One region of the Halomonas piscis genome, then DNA from elsewhere that is predicted to be linked to it. Evidence: riboswitches for the same ligand, from Rfam matches in the RefSeq annotation. Region 1 holds a riboswitch; the other holds the start of a gene.
What was found. A riboswitch is a leader RNA that binds a small molecule or an ion and turns the genes downstream of it on or off. The one in region 1 is predicted to bind thiamine pyrophosphate.
Positions count from the first base shown of each region.

Region 2: another riboswitch for thiamine pyrophosphate. It lies ahead of tenA (thiaminase II); the one in region 1 lies ahead of P1P91_RS04920 (sodium:solute symporter family transporter).

Region 1 covers NZ_CP119391.1:1,034,301-1,039,250, forward strand. Annotated here, with positions in the region: gene P1P91_RS04915 (IS110 family RNA-guided transposase) at 1-977, opposite strand, end outside; gene P1P91_RS04920 (sodium:solute symporter family transporter) at 1,160-2,611, opposite strand; TPP riboswitch at 2,691-2,799, opposite strand; gene P1P91_RS04925 (catalase) at 2,981-4,441, shown strand; gene P1P91_RS04930 (LysE family translocator) at 4,618-4,950, shown strand, end outside.
Region 2 covers NZ_CP119391.1:676,219-681,168, reverse strand. Annotated here, with positions in the region: gene P1P91_RS03220 (Fe(3+) ABC transporter substrate-binding protein) at 1-953, shown strand, start outside; gene P1P91_RS03215 (glycine betaine ABC transporter substrate-binding protein) at 1,097-2,089, shown strand; TPP riboswitch at 2,337-2,497, shown strand; gene tenA (thiaminase II) at 2,622-3,290, shown strand; gene P1P91_RS03205 (Fe2+-dependent dioxygenase) at 3,353-4,033, opposite strand; gene P1P91_RS03200 (TonB-dependent receptor) at 4,139-4,950, opposite strand, start outside.

The sequences.
Region 1 (4,950 bases):
GCCACTCGCACGGTTTTGTTGGCCAGGGCAACGGCCGCCTTGTTCTTGCCCACGCGGTCGACCAGCGCTCTCAGCCAGTGGCTTTTGCTGTCCTGCTTGTCGCCCAGCCGCTGGATTACCGAATGCGCCCCGCGGATCAGCGCGGCCTTGAGGGAGAGCTGGCCGGTTCGGCCTATCCCCGTCATGGCCACCTTGCCGCCGCTGCTGAACTGGCGCGGTGTCAGGCCCAGGTAGGCCGACGCCTGTCGTCCTTTGCTGAACGCCTTGCCGTTACCCAGGGCGCTGTAGAGCTGGGTGGCAACGACGGGGCCGACGCCTTCCACGGCCTGCAGCCGCTGACACGCCGGAATGGCGCGGCTCAGCTGCTCCATTTGCTTGTCCAGGCGGTGAATGCGCTCATTTTGATGGTCCAGCTCGGCCATTTGGTCGGCCAGCAGCTCGCGTATCGTGAACGTCAGTTCGTTCTCCGCGTCCTCCAGCACACGCCACAGGGTCCGCTTCAGGGCCGCCTGACCGCGCCCGGAGACAATGCCGTATTCCTGCAGCAGGCCATGTACCTGGTTGATCAGCTGGGTGCGCTGTTTGATGTAACGATCTCGGATGCGATGCAGGCTCTGCAGGTCCTGCTGCTCCAGGTTTTTCTGAGGCACAAAACGCATGTGGGGTCGCAACCCGGCCTCCACGATCGCCAGCGCATCGTTGGCATCGGTCTTATGCCCCTTGCGAAACGGGGTGACAAACTGCGGTGCAATAAGCCGTACCTCATGCCCCATGGCCTGGAACTGCCGCGACCAGTGATGCGAGCCGCCGCAGGCCTCCATGAAGACGCGACAGCTTGGCTGACGCCGCAGGTAATCCAGCAGCTCCGCGCGCTTCAGCACTTTGTTGGTACGAACGCGTTGTTGACGGGTATTCACGATGCACACCTGAAACGCCTGCTTTGCCAAATCAATGCCAATCGCCGTATGCTGGTTCATGACTCTTCCCCCTCTTTTGGTGGTCTCAACGCCATTCTGCCCGATGAGGCATCGGAGTGGGGAGGAGTCCCTTTCATTGAGCGTAGCGAAGCAATCTCGGGGTTCTTGCCAGCGGCACCGCAAGGAGACCGCCGCGCTGTCGCTCGCGGTGACACGTAGCGAAAGCGCGGCATGAATCATGACTACGACGCCCGCCCAAAGCGGCGCACCAGCGTAGCCAGCCGTGCAAAGTCGTAATGCTCCCGGGCGGGCATCACCCGCATCAGCACCGCCGAGGCGGCTATCGGCACCAGGGCGGCGAGCAGAAAGCTTTCCAGCAGCGTCTCGGTGCCGGCCCCCGGCGCAGGGAACATGGCAAGCCCGGCAGCAAGCCCGCAGGCGGTGCTGATCACGGCCTGAAGGCCGCTGTAGCGGCGGCTGAACAGGCCGAAAAACACCGGAAACGCCGCCGCCGAGCACAAAAGGTCGGCGAGCAGAAACAGGTAGAGCACGCTGAAACCCTGGGCGGCGACGATGGTGATCGGCACCGCGGCGGCGACGATCAGCCAGCGGGCCAGGCGCATCAGCGTGGTCTCGCTTGCCTCGGGCAAAAGCCGGTGCATGTCCACCGCGATAATGCTCGAGGTGGCGTTGATGGTGGAGTCGGCGCTGCTCATCACCAGCGCCAGCCCCAGCGGAATCAGCGCCAGCGCAAACCACAGCGGCACGCTGTCCAGCAGCACGCTGAACAGCGCCACCGAGCCGTCGCCTTCCAGGCCCAGGCCCACAAAGGCCAGCCCGAAAAGTCCCATCATGATCACGATCGGCAGGTTCAAAAGCCCGCTGATCCAGAAGCTTCTGCGCAGCACGCCAACGTTTTTGGCAGCGTAGATGCGCTGCCAGGTGCCCTGATAGAAAAGCCCCGTGAGTACCACGGCGATAAAGAACGTCAGCCCCGCGCGCACCCCGCCGGCGTCGGTGATATCCAGAAGCTGCGGGGCGTTCTGCTCAAGGCCCTCCAGGGCGGGAGCCACGCCGCCGGCGGCCTGCCAGCCAAAAATCAGCAGGCAGGCGAGCAGCGGGAGAATTACCCCCATCTGCACCTTGTCGGTAAAGATCGAGGCGCGCAGGCCGCCGTAGAAGGTGTAAAGCACCGTGGCCGCCATCACCACGCCTGCCGTCAGCCCCAGCGGAATCGGCGCCAGCAGGGCGACCATGCGCGCCACGGCGGTGAGGCTCGCGGCAAGCCCGATGAACAGATAAAACAGCATGATCGAAAGCGTAAAGGCGTACATGACCCGCCCGTAGCGGTGAATCACGAACTCGGTGAGCCCGTGGCCTTCGGGGATCAGCTGGCGCATGCGCCGGCCCAGCGGAATCATGATCAGCCGCGGCACACAGGAGCCCAGTGCATAGCCCAGAAGCGCGCTGATACCGCCCCAGGTGGCGGCCTGGGCCGGGCCGAACAGCACCCAGGTGCCGAGGGTAGTGGCCAGCAGGGTCATCACGGTAGCTCGGGTACTTTGGGTATTGCGCGCGGCGATATAGGTGTCCAGATCGTCGCGCTGGCGGCGAGCGTAGAGCAGGCCGGGCACGGCAAAGGCGAGGGCGCAGAGCACAAGCCACAGCGCCGTCCAGACGGGATCAAGCTGCATGAAGGTGTGTCCTCTTTCCTTGTGGCAGCCGGGTTCCGGGCGTGTGTCGTATGGTGAATACGTTCGGGAAAGAGGCGCGTTGGCGTGTGCTGTCCTTCCCTGCGCCGGCATGACCCGGATCAGGTTCGAAGGGTTACCGGCGCAAAGCGGCGGATTCTCAGCCCGTCAAGGCTCCCCCAGGAAAACCTGAGCCTAGGCAGGGGCGGCGGCGTTGTCAAATTGGCGTTCAGGCTATCAATTAGGGTGTTGCGCAAGTTTTTAGCTATCGGCTATCGACAGGATAGTGCACTTTTGGGCAGGAAAAGAGTAGCCTGTGGGTATGGCAGTCAGCACTGCCGTACCAACGACTACCTACAAGGAGGCGCTAACGTGGCCGAAGACCCGCGCAAACCAACGACCAACGATGCCGGCAACCCCGTGGCAAGCGACGAATATTCGCTGACCGTAGGGCCAAACGGCCCCATCGTGCTGCACGATCACTATCTGATCGAGCAGATGGCGCAGTTCAACCGCGAGCGCATTCCCGAGCGCCAGCCCCACGCCAAGGGCAGCGGCGCATTCGGTCGCTTCGAGGTGACGGAAGACGTTAGCCGCTACACCCGGGCGGCGGTGTTTCAGCCGGGCACCGAAACCGAGGTGCTGATGCGCTTTTCCACCGTGGCCGGCGAGCGCGGCAGCCCGGATACCTGGCGCGACCCCCGGGGATTTTCCATCAAGTTCTACACCAGTGACGGCAACTACGACATGGTGGGGAACAACACCCCGGTGTTTTTCATGCGCGACCCGATGAAGTTTCAGCACTTCATTCGCTCCCAGAAGCGCCGGGCGGACAATAACCTGCGCGACCACGACATGCAGTGGGATTTCTGGTCGCTGTCGCCGGAGTCGGCCCACCAGGTGACCTGGCTGATGGGCGATCGCGGCATTCCCAGGACCTGGCGGCACATGAACGGCTATTCCAGCCACACCTACCTGTGGGTGAACGCCGAGGGCGAGAAGTTCTGGGTCAAGTATCACTTCAAGACCGATCAGGGGATCGAGTGCCTGACCCAGGAGGAGGCCGATCGCCTGGCCGGGGAAGACAGCGACTACCACATGCGCGATCTCTACGCCGCGATTGACCGGGGCGAGCATCCCAGCTGGACGCTGTACATGCAGATCATGCCGTTCAGGGAGGCCGAGACCTACCGCTTCAACCCCTTCGATCTGACCAAGATCTGGCCCCATGAGGACTACCCGCTGATCAAGGTGGGCAAGCTTACGCTGGACACCAACCCGGTGGACAACCACGCCCAGATCGAGCAGGCGGCGTTCGAGCCCAACAACCTGGTGCCGGGCATCGGCCTGTCCCCGGACAGAATGCTGCTGGCCCGCGGCTTTTCCTACGCCGACGCCCACCGGGCGCGGCTCGGGGTGAACTACAAGCAGATTCCGGTCAACGCGCCCAAGGTGCCGGTGCACAGCTACACCAAGGACGGCGCCATGCAGACGCGCACGGTAACCGATCCGGTGTACGCGCCCAACTCCAAGGGCGGCCCCCGGGCCGATGGCGAGCGCTACCCCGACGACACCACCTGGGAGACCGACGGCGACATGGTGCGCACGGCCTATACCCTGCGCGAGGACGATGACGACTTCGGCCAGGCCAACGCCCTGGTCAACCAGGTGATGGACGAGCCCGCTCGGGAGCGGCTGGTCAGCAACGTCGTCAAGCACCTGCTCGACGGCGTCACCCAGCCGGTGCTCGAGCGCGCCTTCGACTACTGGCGCAGCGTCGACGCCGAGATCGGCGAGCGCATCGCCCGGGGCGTGCGCGAGAAGCAGTCTTAAGCAAGCCAGGCGCTACACAAGCCTGACGCAGCCTGAGCGGCCCGCCGGCAATTGCCGGCGGGTTTTTTTGTGCTCGCCGTGTTGGTCAATGCCTTGCGCTGACGCATACTGGGCCCCTCTTTTCTAGGCGGCTGATGCGCGGCATCCGGCGCGACGTATATTTTTCAGGAGACTTGATGCCGATTTCCCTATGGCTGTCGCTGGCTGCGATATGCGCTGCCGGGGCGATGTCGCCGGGGCCGAGCCTGGCGCTGGTGCTGCGCCATACCCTGGGCGGCGGCCGATCGCCGGGGGTGGTCGCCGGGGTGTTTCATGCGCTGGGCGTGGGCTTCTATGCGCTGCTCACGGTGTTGGGGCTGGGGGCGCTGATGGCGCGCTTTCCGCTGGTGTTCGAGACCATTACCGTGGTCGGCGCGGGGTATCTTGCCTGGCTCGGGATCAAGGCGCTTCGGGCCGGCAGGGCAGCGGCGCTCGATCCCGACACGGCGGCTACCACCCGGCGCCAGGCG
Region 2 (4,950 bases), 360 kb from region 1:
CTGACGAGATCAACGTCTACTCGGCTCGCCACTACGACTCCGACGACACGCTTTACGAAGCGTTCACCGACGAAACCGGCATTGACGTCAACGTGCTGGAAGGCGACTCCGACCAGCTCATCGAACGTATCCAGCGCGAAGGTGTGGCCAGCCCCGCCGACGTCATGATCACCGTTGACGCCGGCCGCCTGTGGCGCGCCGAGGACGAAGGCATCTTCCAGAGCGTCGAATCCGACGTGCTCGACGAGCGCGTGCCGGAGTCCATGAGCCATCCGGACGGCCTGTGGTTCGGCTTTAGCCAGCGCGCCCGGGCGATCCTCTACAACCGCGAAGCGGTCGACCCAAGCGACATCCAAAGCTACGAAGACCTGGCCGACGACCGGTTCGAAGGCGATATCTGCATTCGCTCGTCGAACAACATCTACAACCAGTCGCTGCTCGCCTCGATGATCGCCGAACACGGCGAAGAAGAGGCCGAAGAATGGGCCCAGGGCATCGTCGACAACATGGCGCGCGACCCGGAAGGCGGCGATACCGACCAGATCCTCGGCGTGGCCAGCGGCGAGTGCGATCTGGCCGTGGCCAACCACTACTACTACGTGCGCCTGCTCAAGTCTGACGACGACGCCGAGCGCGAAGCCGCACGCAAGGTCGGCATCATCTTCCCCAACCAGGACGGCCGCGGCACCCACGTTAACGTCGGCGGTGCCGGCGTGGTCAAGGACGCGCCGAACCGCGAAAACGCCGTGCGCTTCCTCGAGTTCCTCGCCTCCGATACCGCCCAGGAAATCTTTGCCTCCGGCAACAACGAGTTCCCGGTGGTTGACGGCATCCACAAGGACCCGGTGCTGGAATCCTGGGGCGCCTTCAAGAAAGACGACGTCAACGTCAGCGTGCTGGGCGAAAACAACCCCGAAGCCGTGCGCATCTTTGACCGCGTCGGCTGGCGCTAAGCCGCGCTGCGCTTGCCCGCTCCGGGCCTGAGCACCCGCGCTCCCTCCGAACGGCCCGCCTTTCACGGCGGGCCGTTTTGCGTTGCAGTTCTGCATCGGCCGGTCTAGAGTCATGCCTGTCGCAGCAACCATAAGGAGCCCGGATGAAATCGTGCTTACGCCTGTCTCGCCGCTTTACCCTCCACGCCAGCCTGGCCGCGGGCGCCCTCGGCACCGCTCTGCTTACCGCGCCGCTTGTTGCCAGCGCCGCCGAAGAACCCGCCGCCGTGCGCTTTGCCGTGCCGCCCTGGCCCGGCGTTACCGCCAAGTCCGAGCTTGCCGCCACGCTGTTTGAAGCCCTGGGCTACAAACCGCGGCAAAAAGAGCTGGGCGCCACCATCGCCTACCAGGCGCTGGGCGAAAACGAACTCGATGCCTATCTGGCTGCCTGGCTGCCCGCCCAGCAGGGCATGTACGACACCGCCACCAGCGGCAAGGACTCGCTGGCTGACCTGGGCACCAACGTCGACGGCGCCCGGCTTGGCTTTGTGGTGCCCGACTATGTCCACGCAGAAGGCTATACCTCGGGCGAGGACCTTTGCAGCAAGGAGCTGCAGGAAAAGGCCGGCGGCACCATCTACTCCATTGAAGTCGGCTCCGGCACCAGCGACCTGCTTGCCGAGATGCAGGAAAACGGCACCTACTGCCTGGACGAGTGGAATCTTTCGGAAACCTCGACCTCGGGCATGTTCAGCCAGGCCAAGTCGACCATGGACCGCAACGAGTGGATCGTCTTCTACGCCTGGACGCCGCACTGGGCCACCATCGAGTACGACATTGAGTTCCTCGACGACCCGGAAGACGCCTGGGGCCCGGACGGCGGCCGCAGCGACGTGCGCACCCTGGCCTCTCAGCAGTTCGCCGACAGCCACCCCAACGCCACGCGGCTGCTGGACCAGCTGATCTTCACCGCCGAAGAGCAGAGTGAAATGATCAGCGGCCTGAGCTATGAAGACCGCCCGGTTGAAGAAGTCGCCATGAGCTGGCTGAAAGACCACCCGGCCAAGGTAAAGGCGTTTCTTGACGGCGTCACCACCCGCAGCGGCGAACCCGCCTGGCCCGTGGTGAAGGAAAAGCTCGACCTCCCCGACGCCTGAGGCGACTGGCTACAGAGCGTACGAGCCATAAGCAAACGGCTGCCCCTGGGCAGCCGTTTTGCGTTGGGTGCCGGCCTGCACCGTTTTGGCCACGACTCAGAAAAATTTGATTACAGGCAGTGACGCAACGCCACGGGCCGGCGCTACGCGCCGGTTTCGCCCGGTAAACCGGCCTCCCACGAAAACCTGTAAAGCGGCCTGCGCCAGCGCCGATTGTCACTCAAAAACCTCAGCTGCTAGACTGCCAATTCGCTTGACGGGGTGCCGGTGAAACCGGCTGAGATGGCGCAGATTCGGGGTAGCGCGACGATAACCGAATTCCTAGCGCCGGTCCCGTAGAACCTGATCCGGGTGAAGTGCGGCAAGGCCACACCTATACCGGCGTAGGGAATCAGGCGGCAGGCTCGGCGGGCATGGCGTATCGCTACCCCCCGCGCCTTCCCCTTTATCCTCCGCTCCTCGCCTTCGCGCACTCCGGATTTACTGACGGGTTTAGCCTGACCTGGCTGACTTGTCCAACACCGGAGATATCATGAGCTATCGCTTTACCGACCTAACCGCAGCCTGCGCTGACGAATGGCGCGCCTATATCGAGCACGACTTCGTGCGCCAGCTGGCCGCCGGCACGCTGGAAGAAGAGGCTTTTCGCCACTACCTCAAGCAGGACTATCTGTTTCTGATGCACTTCGGGCGCGCCTATGCGCTGGCCGTCTACAAAAGCCGCGACATGGCTGAGCTGCGCCACAGCCTGGAAGGCCTCAAAACCATCATCGACGTCGAGCTCGAGCTTCACATCGACTATTGCCGCGAATGGGGTATCTCAGAATCTGACCTGGCCGCACTGCCCGAAGCTCGCGCCACCATGGCCTACACCCGCTACGTGCTGGATACCGGCAACCGCGGCGACCTGCTCGACATGCACGTGGCCCTCGCCCCTTGCCTGGTGGGCTACGGCGAGATTTCCCAGTGGCAGGCCAGGCAGCCCTTCACCGTACGCGGCGACGCCAACCCCTACGAAAAGTGGCTGAAAATGTATGAAAGCGACGCCTTCCAGGAGGCCATGCGCGACGAAATTGCCTGGCTCGATACCCGCTTGGCTGACGTGACGCCCGAGCGTTTCGCCCAGCTAACCACTACCTTCCGCGACGCTACACGGCTGGAAATCGACTTTTGGCAGATGGGGCTCGACCGAGCCGACTAATCGCATGGAAAGGCCGGGCCGCCAACGCGGCGTTTCATCGAGATCCGAGTTCGCGCAACGCCTCACATCCCCCAGCGGCGCAGCAGGTTGTGATAGACGCCGGTGAGCTGGACGCTGGCGGCGTGGTCGGCGCCGAGGTTTTGATGGATCTGCTGGATAGAGGTGTCCAAGTCGAACAACAGGCTGCGCTGGCCTTCGTCGCGAACCATGCTCTGAATCCAGAAAAACGACCCCAGGCGCGCGCCTTTGGTGACCGGCGTGACCCGGTGGAGGCTGGATGCCGGGTAGAGAATCAAATCCCCCGCAGGCAGCTTGACGCTGTGGGCACCGTAGGTGTCTTCGACGATCAGCTCGCCGCCTTCGTAGGTGTCCGGCTCGCTGAAGAACAGCGTCGCCGAGAGGTCCGTGCGCAGATACTCCCCCCGGCCAGGGTCCAGGCGCATGGCGTTGTCCACGTGCAGGCCGAAGGACTGCCCGCCCTGGTAGCAGTTGAACAGCGGCGGAAAAATGCGCTCGGGCAGGGCCCCGGCGATAAACAGCGGGTGGCGCTGCACTGCCTGGGTGACGACCTGGCTTAGGTGGCGGGCCACGTCGGAGTCTTCGGGCAGCTGCATGTTGTCCTTGGCCATGGCCGACTGAAAGCCGGCGGTGGCCTTGCCGTCCTGCCACTGCGCCTGGCGCAAAAGCTCGCGGCATTCGGCCACCTGGGCCTTGTCGAACACCTCGGGCACGTGAAGCATCATGGCGGTATCTCCTTGATAAGCGGATAAGCACCGACCCGGCGCCTTATACAGGCAGCCGGGCCGGGCGGATTGCGTTGCGCAAAAACCGGTTATTGAAACCGGTTATTAAAACCGATAGTCCAGCGTCAGCACGCCCGAGCGACCGTCGCCGATTTCCACCGCGGAGCCCCGGGAATCGGTCCCCGGGCGGCCGCGCACGCCCTCAACGTATTCCTTGTCAAAGAGGTTGTTGACGTTGAGCTGGGCGCTGAGCCGGTCGTTGACGCGGTAGGCCACCATGGCGTTGTGCAGCCAGTAGTCGTCCACCTTGGCGGCCACGTCCGAGGCCACGTGGCGCTCGTCCACGTACTGGGCGCCGTAGCCCACCTGCACGTCGTTAGTGATGTCGTAGGTGGACCACAGGCTCAGGCTGTGCTCCGGGGTATTGCCAAGCGAGTGCCCTTCCGGATCGCGGCCGTTGGTCTGGGCGCCGGCGATGGACTCGCGGGTTTCGCTGTCCAGGTAAGTGTAGTTGGCGTACACGTCCCAGGCGTCGGTCAGCTCGCCGGTCATGCCCAGCTCCACGCCCTGTACGCGCTGCTTGCCGGCGAGATAAAGATCGCCGCTGGCGTCGCGCTCGCGCACGTCGTCCTTGTCCACGCGGAACAGCGCGCCGTTCAGCCCCAGCCGGCCGTTCATCAGCTCCCACTTGGTGCCGAGCTCCCAGGTCTTGCTCTTCTCCGGGGAGAGGTTTTCGCCGCCGTCGCCCCGGGGCAGGCCACCCGAGGTGGCGAGGTTTTCCGCCGAGGGACTGAACGAAGTGCCGTAGGCCAGATACACCCGGCCGTTTTCCGCCGGCTTGTAGACCAGCCCGGCGCGGCCGCTGAACTCGCTGTCCCGGGTGCTGGTGCGCTCGTTGTCGTCCTTGTCGATGGTTT